DNA from 2 places in the Paenibacillus sp. FSL H7-0756 genome. Region 1 is predicted to be linked to the other one. Evidence: riboswitches for the same ligand, from Rfam matches in the RefSeq annotation. Region 1 holds a riboswitch; the other holds the start of a gene.

Region 1 (5,428 bases):
AATATCATCACGGTTCACAATGAATTGTTCATGATCCGTCCTTGTCTCTTGAGCACCATCCAGCACAATCAGAATCTCAAAGGCATGGTGGGATTCTGTCATCATGCTCCAATCGGCAGGAACGGTCTGTGTATGTGCGCCAAAAAAACGTATATTCCAATCAATGCGCGGCAGCAGCAGCGTCTGTGCACCTGTGAGCTGGCTATTCCTATGTTCCAATTTGCAGCACCTGCCTTTGATCTGGGTAAATCTAGCCGTAATCATCCCATCGCATAAGGACGTTACTAGTTATTATAATATACATAGACAATAGGAAAAGGGTAAATAATATGGCTAAACAGCGAAGGGAAGCAAATCAATGACGAAGATTAATAATCCTATAATCCCTGGAATGGCACCAGATCCCTCTATTATTAGAGTGGATGATGTGTATTATATTGCGACATCCACGTTTCACTGGAATCCCGGCATTCAAATTTTCCAATCAACAGATCTGGCCAATTGGGAGCTGACTGCCTTCGCACTGAATAAAGGGGAAGTCAATCTAAGGGGGACAAATACTCCAGCCGGGATCTGGGCGCCGCATCTATCCTATGATTCCAGGACGAAGCGGTACTGGTTAGCCTATTCTCATATGTTAAACATGGCAGGCCGTGAATTCAACTCGGATTCCTATGCCATGTGGGCGGAAGATATCCATGGCCCTTGGTCGGAGCCCATCTATCTGACATCCATAGGGTTCGATCCGGCGCTTTTCCATGATGAAGATGGCAAACACTTTGTGTCCATTCTTGAATGGGAGACCCGTGAAGGGTACCAAGCGCCTGGACATATTGTGATCGCTGAATTTGATTTGAATGCGGGGAAGCTGGTTGGACAATGGCACCGTGTGACGCAAGGCTTCACCAGCCGCGGCTGTGCTGAAGCACCGCAGATCTATAAATATAGAGATATGTACTATCTGCTATTAGCAGCTGGCGGAACGGGTTATGCTCATGGTGTTGAGATTGGGCGTGCGGAGCATATATTTGGTCCCTATGAACCGCATCCGTCGGGGGAGCCGATCATCACCTCCTCGCCGCGCCATTTATTTTCACTGGGTAATCCGGATGCCGGGCATTTTGAGATGTATAATCCAGGTTCAATCATGCAAAAAGCAGGTCACGGCTCATTAGTTCAAACCCAAACAGGCGAATGGTACATTGCCCATCTAATGTCACGGCCAGTGGAAGGAACGCTACTGAATCCATTAGGCCGCGAAACCTCGATTCAAAAAATGCATTGGACAGAGGCTGGCTGGCTGGAAATGAAGGATGGATCGAATGTAGCCAAAATGGAAGTTGAGGGGTTAGCAGGTGTTGAACTAGAGGGGGACAGACTCTCTCATGACGTATTTGATGATTTTAACCAGGAGCACTATGATATTCACTTTCTGACTCCATACCGGGAGCAGCAAGCAGCATGGGTGAATACGGTTGAACGTCCGGGTTACTTACGCATTCATGGAGAGAATTCATTCTTCTCACAGATTAATCCGGCGATGTTGGCCACGCGTGCAACCTCCCTCCATTATGAAGTTCAGACCAAGGTGGAGTTTCATCCCGATCATTATTCGGAAACGGCGGGGATGGGGCTATACTATGATTCGAATAATTGGCTGTACGTTCACTTGACCCACTCCGAATCAGAGGGCACCGTTCTATCTGTACTACAGGCCAAGCTGGGAGAACGTATTGAGCTGGTCCACCATTACATTCCAGTCCCTGAAGACACAGCAGAGCTCAAGCTTATCTATCATTCAGGCATCGCGAGTATCCTTTACCGCTTCAGGGATAACGGGGATTGGCAAGCTTTTGTAGAGAATATCGATGCTCTCTATTTGTCGGATGAAGGCGTGAACGGAGAGCCCGGGGAGATTGGCGGATTTACAGGCTTGTTCAATTTCATCGGTTCCGTGGATGCCCACCAGCATGACTCCTTCGCTGATTTTGAGTACTATAGAGTTAAGAATTACTAACAGGAGTGGTGAATGGTTGTGAAGAAAAGTAGACAAACCCCCGTGCTGGTCGCGGCCTCGATCCTGCTCATCATTATCAGCAGCCTGATCCCCTCGGAGCAGTCGGCTTGGCTGGGGGCGTTACAGACCCTTATGCTGGGAGCCGGATTGCTCGGCTGCTGTATGGCCTTTTGGCGGTTTGCCAAGGGCGGTAAGGATGGTAGGAGTGGGAAAGGCAAGAGCTGAGTTCTAGGTAATGGACGGTTGGCGAAGACTGGATCGATGCATCGGATGGTTGAGCTATGTAAGGTGAGCCAGGCACAGTATGGGTGCGTGCTGGTGCTGAGAGTCAAGGACTAAGTCGCGGCGGATGTCGCGGCTTTTTTGTTTTGTAGGCGGACTCAGAGGCCCTTATTTTGTGAAAAGACCGATTATCTCCCCGTTGCGGACTGAGAGGACGTTAAGAGGCTGGGTGGAGCGAAAAATGAGGCATGGGTACATTAAGCGCCTCTCAGTCCGCATGGACTTCAGAATGGTCCCATTTGCCAAAATAGCGGATCTGTAGTCCGCAGCCCGCCCGCCACATCAGACTCCTTCTGCCGCATCCGTATCCTGATTCCGCCACATCCAACTCATTCCGCCGCACTCATTCCTATAGCCCATGCTAATCCCCCGACTCATCCCGCCGAAGGGCGGTGGACCGCAGGCAAGGCCGAATGTGCGGCTGCCATCTGTTCGCGTATTCCTCTTAGCCGGGCCTTCAGCTCGGGAATGCTGCACTCCAGGATCAGGCTGATGTCGGGCAGGGGGAGCTGGATGCCGTACCATAAGGCACTGGCGACATGATCGTCCCATTTAAGCAGGGCAGGAGCGCAGCGGCTACGATCCCGGGTGAGCATGGCACATTGGCGGATGCACTCTCTGTAGGCAGCCGCAGCAGCACCGTCCCCGGAGAGGCTGCCCTTCAGCCATAGTGGATGGAGTGCCACGAAGGTGGCGGTGGTTGCTTGTTCGGCACGGGCGCCTTTTTCCAGCAGCAGACAGCTAAGCGCATAGACGGGCCCGCTATATTGCTGGGTGTAGTGGTTGAATCCGGCAGCAGCTGTTAGTTTGGGCGGTAAGGGGTCAGGCATGTGGTCACGTTCCTTTCTGAATCTATACTGTGCAGTTCATTCCAGTGCGCAAAAAACCGCAGGCAGAGGAGGACCTCTGCCTGCGGTTTTGGGTAACAGGCATAAGACGCCTGGCACAAAAGCTTGGCGGATCAGGGCTCTCTCCTTACGCTTACGAGGTTAGCTGTCGGATTCGGACGGTGAGAGTCGCCCTACCTGCCGGAGACCTGCGCGTGGCATTCTCCTTCGGATTCACCCCAAGTCGGCCAGACGGCCGGATGGTTCCCCCGTTTTCCACATGACGGAAATTCAGCGTGCATGCATTGCTCATTTTCATGAATACACTCATTTGCTTTCAACACGAATCATACACTTTTCGGAGGTGGGTTGTAAAAATGGAAAAGAGTGCTATTCGCCTTATTTTCAGCAAATGGCTGAATGGCTGTGCATAGGGAAGCCAAAACTCACATTTGTAGCAGATTATCTGCCATTTATCTCGCTCAAGCGCTGTTTTTTATTTTTGGCAGACGGCGGTGGGGATGAAGGCCCCTTGTATTAGACTACCACCACAGCGGAACCTTCTGATTCTTCCAGGCAATGATCCGCTTCACCTCACGAACGGTTCCTGTTGTAATCGCATAGTTGCTTCGCTGCGCTGCATGAAGGTCCAGGAAGTGCAGCATCCCTCCATAAGTCCCTACAGCCAGCAGAGTCTCATCCCGATTGACAGCTAAGCCTGAAATAGTGCTTCCGGCATAATAACGCCACAGCTCCCGCCCCTCTGCATCAATGAGCCTCAAGTAGCCATAGGCATCGCCAATCACAACACCATTCTTCAGCGCTGCCGCCGCATACACCCGGGCTTCCTCGTTAACAAGCGGATATTCCTGATCTGCCGGGAGTTCTCCTCCTTCCACATCTTCAAGGGGAACGGCAAGGGTAACGCCATTATAGAAGTGGCAGGAATTGTACCATACGCTATGCTGGTCCTTTGTAAATATTGTATAGTGCGGGTAACTGGATTCCGGATTGAATAGGTGAACCTGCCCTGAAGTTGTGTCATATAAAAGATGATCACTGCCCTGGCTGCCATAGGCAATCCATCTTCCATCCGGAGAGACGGCACCATGCGGCATGTCAATTTCAATATGCTCCAGCTCATCTGCTTTATATTCTTCGAGATCCGGATGCAGCAGCTTCACCTCCCAGGGCTTCTCCTGCGATTGCTGGACCAGGAAAATCCCCTGGCTCGTAACAAGCAATAACGCCCCGCCCCCGTTAAAAGGAATGACCTGCTCCAAGGGTAACGCCTGGTCCAGGCTCTCTATGTCCAAGACGGGAAAGTCCGGGTCCAGTGCTTGAATCGTTCCATTCAGCTCACGCCATGAGAGGGTGGCTACAACTGTACCCTGAAGTGTGCTGTTCATAGAATGCATAATGGTAATCCCCTGAGTTCCGGCGAGCGCATAGAACTGATTATCAGGAGATGCCCCAACCAGGCTATACTCGCCGAATACGGAAATAACATCCTTATGTACAGCCACAACTGCTTTCTTCTCCCAAGGGGTGCCGGTGCTGAATACCACAGCATCATCACTGATGAAATGGATACTGCGGATCGCCTGCATCTCCTTCTGAAAGTGGCCGGAGAGCGGCCACGTTGCCGCCGGCAATTGCGCCCGCAGCTCAGCAATCTCACCGCGCTCATTAGCTCCCCGAATCATCTTATAGATTTTGGCAGCGAGGGCACCGCGTGTATCCTCTGCGGGTTCATTTCCCGCTTTGTCCCAGCCTTCAGTCAGTCCTTTATGTACGAATTGGTTAACGTCGCGCGCATAACGCTGCCCTTCTTCACGCCATTTAGCAGCCTGCTCATCTTGTAGCCAGTTCAATTGATCAGTCCTCCTGTTCCAGATATATATAAATATACATATTTTACATCAATGAATCGCAAAAAAAAGGTGCTGCTCCTCTTGAGAGGAGAGCACCTTTGTGTATATTACAGAACAGCAGCATCCATAAGCTCCTGGAGCTCAGGAAGATTGAAGCCCTTGACTGCGCGGTCCCCGGATACAGTGACTGGAATGCCCATGAAGCCCAGCTTCTCCACTTCCTCCTGATAGACCGAGCTTGTCATCACATCCCGCACCTCGAAGGGAATGCCTTTGCTCTCCAGCAGCTGCTTGACCTGATTGCATTCGCTGCAGCCGTAGGTCGAATAGACAATTACGTTCGCGCTCATTGTTCCACTGCTTCCTTTATCGCTTTTTGGGTAATCTTCCAGTGTGAGGTGTTCCAGCGGACTTCGCTGTCCTCCAGC
Region 2 (5,428 bases), on a different contig from region 1:
GGATTCCGCCGCTGAGCGGTTTTGCCGGAAAGCTGCTGATCATCCGCGGAGCTTTGGATGCCGGTATGCTGACACTGTCTCTTATCGGTCTCGGCTCAAGCTTTATGGTGCTGTATTCCTTAATCAAGATGTTCAGGCTGGCCTTCTGGGGAAATGAACCTCAGAGAGAACTGCCTGCTGTGAACCTGAAGAGAGCTTCTGCTGTCGCCGCTGCACTGCTTGTGCTTGTCATTGCAATGGGTATTGGAGCAGATGCTCTATATGCCTATGTAGCACAGGCCGGAGAGGTTCTGGCTTCACCTGCGGAATACATTCAAGCCATACTGAAGGAGTAGATATAATGGCTCTACAATTCTTGTTTAATCTGTTAGTTGCTTTATTGTGGATGGCAATCAATAATAGCAGCTCCGGCGCCACTTTTCTTATCGGGTTTCTGCTCGGCATAGGGATGCTGCTGTTATTCAGAAGATCCAAGCCTCAGGCCCGGCCATTTTATTTAAAACGCCTATGGTCCATATTCAAGCTGCTGCTGATCTTTATCCGCGAATTGACCATCTCGAACTTTGTGGTAATTTATCATATTCTTCGTCCGAAGCTGGCGATCCGCCCTGGAATATTCGCCTATGAGACGGCGTTAACCTCAGCCTGGGAAGTTACACTGTTGTCTTGTCTAATATGTCTGACTCCTGGCACGCTGACCCTTGATGTGTCGAGGGATGGGAAGACCCTATTTATTCATGCCATTGACATCAAAGATGCTGAGGAAATGGTGAAGCAGATCCGGGGTAATTTCGAACAAGTGATCATGGAGGTGACCCGCTGATGGTCTCCGTACTATTAACTACCGCATTGATCATTCTGGGAATGGCCATACTCGCGTGCCTGTTCCGGCTTCTGAAAGGACCTACCCGTTCGGATAGGGTGGCCGCCCTAGATACGATAGGCATTCATGTACTGGCTATGATTACTGTCATTAGTATGCTGCTGGATACCCGCAATTTTCTTGAGGTAATTCTGGTTATAGGTATTCTGACGTTTATTGGAACCACTGCACTCGCAAGGTATATCGAACGTGGGGTTGTTGTGGAAGAAGGAGGGGAACTGCATGACAGGTGAGTTGTTTAGCTCGATTCTAGTGGTGCTGGGCGCCATTTTTTGCGGCATCAGTGCCTTTGGCCTGATCCGGCTGCCCGATGTCTATCTGCGTTCACATGCGGCCACCAAAAGCGCAACGTTCGGGGTGTTATGTTTACTGGGCGGCGGCTTCCTTTACTTTTGGTTCAAAGATGGAGAGATCAGTGTCAAGCTGCTGCTGGCGATTCTTTTTGTATTCATCACTTCGCCGGTCGCAGGCCATCTAAATGGCCGGGCGGCCTACCGTTCGGGCGTTCCCTTGTGGAAAAACAGCGTACAGGATGATCTGCTGACCCATAAGGAAAGAAGTAAGGAGCAATCTGAGAAATGATATTTGCCGCTGAATTCCTGTAAAGGAAACGGGGGAACCAAAAGTTCCGGGGTGAATCTCGAGAATATCGAGTAGGGCTACTCAGGTCCGAATCCGTCAGCTAACCCCGTAAGCGTTCATGAGAGGGGAATCCTGCAGTGCCTATTGTTGATGTCAACGGAACAACCTTGTATTATGAGATATCGGGTAGCGGTCTGCCCATCGTTTTTATCCATGATTATTCGACCTCCCACCATCTTTTTGAACCACAGGCGGAATATTTCAGTAAGCGCGCGAAAGTAATTGTCTATGATCTAAGAGGAAACGGGCTGTCAGGGAAGATGAATGTTGAGATTGGCCGGATCGTAGACACTCAAGTTGAGGATCTAAAGGCATTATTAGATAAGCTGGATGTAGAAAAGATTGTAATTGTAGCCTGCTCCAGTGGAGCTATACTTGCCCAGAAGTTCGCCTATCTATTCCCTGAGCGGGTGATTACCATGATTTTGGTGGATAGTTATTTTCAAGGTGATTACTCTGCTAGCGGAAGTAAGTTGAAAGAAGCGTTGCAGTTCTGTGCCTGGATTTCTCATTATCTCCCTGCTGAAATGTTTATCAAGCCTTTACGTATCACCTATCACAGATGGCTCTTGGCTTACCATATCTTGAGAAAAGAGCTTATGCATAAACGGACGACAGAATGGATTAAGCAACGCATGGCGTTGAAGTATTCGGACGGTTACGGGTTTGCGCTGCGGCTGCAAATTCCGGTGCTGATCGTGTCAGGTAATCACAATGAGCGGGTGTTAGAGCAAGTTAAAAAAACAGCGGCTAAGTATCCCAAAGCTCATTTAGCGATCATCGAGAATGCCATGTATCCTAGTCACCTATGTCAACCGCAATTATTTAACCGGCTTTTGCTCGATTATCTAAAGGATCAACAGTGTTTTCAACAAGAGCTACCTGGCTGATACTCTCACTGGACACACACCCTTGAAGGTGACGCAGCGCTGTTTATTTACGAAAAGAATCATTACAGGAGCCAGTGATATGTTTACAAAAAGGTACCTTTGGTTTACTCGAAAACTCAGTCTAACCTCATCAAGAATTATTCTTTTAGGTTTTGCTGTAACCATCATTCTGGGGACAATTATGTTGTCCTTACCGGTATCTTCATCCACCGGAACTAGTGTGGGATGGCTAAATGCATTATTTACCTCAACTTCAGCTGTGTGTGTCACTGGACTGGTGGTGCTGGATACAGGAACCGACTTCTCCAACTTTGGACAAATCATTATCCTGCTCCTCATTCAAATCGGAGGATTAGGATTCATGACGTTCAGTGTTCTAATTGCCGTAATTCTGGGGAAGAAGATTGGGCTGAAGGAGCGTTTACTCATCCAGCAATCTTCGAACTCCGTTGAAACACAAGGGGTCGTCCGGCTATCACTAAGCATTGTACTAATCTCATTTATCTTCGAAACTCTTGGGGCATTGTTGTTGACCATCCGGTGGGCGAATGACCTGGGTGTTGCCAAAGCCCTATATTATGGAATTTTCCATTCCATCTCGGCCTTTAATAACGCAGGTTTTTCATTATGGTCGGATAGTCTGAGCCGGTATGTTGGTGATCCGTTAGTCAATATTGTCATTTCATTTTTATTTATCATTGGTGGAATTGGATTTATTGTGATTCTGGATCTATACCGCAAGAGAAGCTGGAAGGCTCTGTCTTTTCACACAAAAATCGTGCTAATCACTTCAGGAGTGCTTTGTTTTGCAGGGTTTCTGGTCATATTTGTCTTTGAGCTTTTTAATACCAGAACATTTGGTACACTCACATGGGGGGAAAGAATCTGGGGTGGATATTTCCAGGGAGTGGTTACCCGCACAGCGGGTTTCAACTCCATTGATATTGGTGCGATGTTACCGGCGTCCCAGTTCTTTATGATCTTTCTGATGTTCATAGGAGCTTCATCAGGCTCGACAGGCGGGGGGATCAAGACGACCACCTTTGCGGTACTCATATTAAGCATCTTCTCAACCATCAAGGGGAATGCTGATGTGCAGCTGCTAAAAAAACGGATACCTCAAGATCTTATTTTCAGATCACTGGCTGTAATGACCATCTCCTTAGGCCTTGTTCTTGGAGCAACCTTTTTATTAACAATTACTGAATATACCCGCCATACGGATATTCTTGCTCTTTTATTTGAAGCTACATCAGCCTTTGGAACCGTGGGCATGTCCATGGGCTTAACCCCTGATCTGTCACCAATTGGTAAATGTATCATCATAGTTATAATGTATATTGGGAGACTGGGCCCTTTAACCTTAGCCTTTGCCTTGGCACAAAAAAGTGTTAAACAGAAGTACCGTTACCCAGAGGACAAGTTGCTGATTGGTTAGTAAGTAAGGAGTAGTTGGAACTGATTGAAAGGAGAAGTTCTTCCGTTTACGGGTAGAACTTCTCCTTTTTTATCTTCATTTTTATAGTAGAAGCTTCTCCATAATCATCACATCAATAAACGTTTTGTCTATAATCCCCTGCTTCTCCAATAGACCAACCTGCCGGTAGCCCATCTTCCGATACAACCCTTGACCACTCTCATTAAACGGGAAGGTAAAGAGAACGATTTTATAAAAGCTATTTTCCTTGGCCACCTTGTGCAAAGAATCCAGGAGCGAGTTGCCTACACCTTGGCCACGGAAGCGGCGATCAATGTAAACGGACAGGTCAGCTACCCCGTTATAAGCGCAGCGGAGGGAATAGGGATTCAGGGAGGCCCAGCCAATCACTTCACCTTCTCGTTCCGCTACAATAACGCTATAGCGGCCTTGATGATCTTTGAACCACGCCTCCATATAAGAGAAATCTTTCGTCTCTGTTTCAAGTGTAGCGATTCGATCCTCGATTCCCTGATTATAGATTCGGAGGATACTACCGATATCTTCTGGTGTGGCCTGACGAACAGTTAATGTAGTGATCAATTGAACATCCCCTTAAGATTGTTTTCTCGCTTTAATCACAGTAGAGACGATGTATTGCTCAACGTTCGCACCGGGAACCCAATCTTTGATAAATGTTCTGGATTCGTCTTTGGGCTCAATATGGATCTCAGTAAAGCCGCTTTCCTGAAGCATCATCTCCAGATCAGAAATGAAAGAGGCCCCGGAGATACAACCCGAATATAATTCGCCCAGGTCATTTTTGATCTCGGGGGGTAGCTCAGCTGTAGTTACAATATCAGAGATGGCCAGACGCCCTCCGGGCATAAGTACGCGATAGGCTTCACGGAATACTTGCTGCTTATCAGGCGAGAGGTTAATCACACAGTTGGAGATTATGACATTAACCGAATTGTCGGCCGCCGGAAGATGTTCAATTTCTCCCAACCTGAATTCGGTATTATTAAACTTACCTTTAATGGCATTATCTCTTGCCCGGCTAATCATCTCAGGAGTCATATCTACACCGATAACATGGCCTTGTTCACCTACCTGCCGGGAAGCGAGGAAGCAATCGAACCCGCCGCCGCTCCCGAGATCCATAACATATTCACCTGCCCGCAGTTCAGCAATAGCCTGGGGGTTGCCGCATCCAAGTCCTAGATTTGCGCCTTCAGGAACAGCAGCGAGATCTTCGTTTGAATACCCTAATTCAGCGGATATAGCATCATAATCAGCAGAGGAGCAGCAGGAAGAGGCAGGTTCGACCTTATTTACAGCAATCGTTTGATAACGTCCCCGTACATTTTGGCGGATTTGGTCATTCGTAAGTTTGTTCATGAATACACACTCCTTATCATTAAAATAACTTGCAAGTTACAAATAAAGACCAAGGGAAATCACCCTTTAACAGGTGCGCAGCAATTGCTGGATTTCCCCATAGCATCGTTGAAAAGCTTGATGGATCGTAGCAATGTTTCTACTTCAAACTCACTCATATGCGAGAAGGCTTCATTCAGGTATTCATTCATTTGT

What was found. A riboswitch is a leader RNA that binds a small molecule or an ion and turns the genes downstream of it on or off. The one in region 1 is predicted to bind cyclic di-AMP.
Positions count from the first base shown of each region.
Region 2: another riboswitch for cyclic di-AMP. It lies ahead of NST04_RS19415 (alpha/beta fold hydrolase); the one in region 1 lies ahead of NST04_RS00790 (hypothetical protein).

Region 1 covers NZ_JBBOVT010000001.1:181,428-186,855, reverse strand. Annotated here, with positions in the region: gene NST04_RS00805 (AraC family transcriptional regulator) at 1-219, opposite strand, end outside; gene NST04_RS00800 (family 43 glycosylhydrolase) at 359-2,017, shown strand; gene NST04_RS00795 (hypothetical protein) at 2,036-2,242, shown strand; gene NST04_RS00790 (hypothetical protein) at 2,674-3,129, opposite strand; cyclic di-AMP (ydaO/yuaA leader) riboswitch at 3,264-3,433, opposite strand; gene NST04_RS00785 (hypothetical protein) at 3,407-3,667, shown strand; gene NST04_RS00780 (WD40 repeat domain-containing protein) at 3,669-5,000, opposite strand; gene NST04_RS00775 (glutaredoxin family protein) at 5,108-5,350, opposite strand; gene ytxJ (bacillithiol system redox-active protein YtxJ) at 5,347-5,428, opposite strand, start outside.
Region 2 covers NZ_JBBOVT010000002.1:587,958-593,385, reverse strand. Annotated here, with positions in the region: gene NST04_RS19435 (Na+/H+ antiporter subunit D) at 1-335, shown strand, start outside; gene NST04_RS19430 (Na+/H+ antiporter subunit E) at 341-823, shown strand; gene NST04_RS19425 (Na(+)/H(+) antiporter subunit F1) at 823-1,116, shown strand; gene mnhG (monovalent cation/H(+) antiporter subunit G) at 1,106-1,465, shown strand; cyclic di-AMP (ydaO/yuaA leader) riboswitch at 1,463-1,595, shown strand; gene NST04_RS19415 (alpha/beta fold hydrolase) at 1,603-2,415, shown strand; gene NST04_RS19410 (TrkH family potassium uptake protein) at 2,495-3,853, shown strand; gene NST04_RS19405 (arsinothricin resistance N-acetyltransferase ArsN1 family A) at 3,935-4,432, opposite strand; gene NST04_RS19400 (arsenite methyltransferase) at 4,448-5,233, opposite strand; gene NST04_RS19395 (MarR family winged helix-turn-helix transcriptional regulator) at 5,293-5,428, opposite strand, start outside.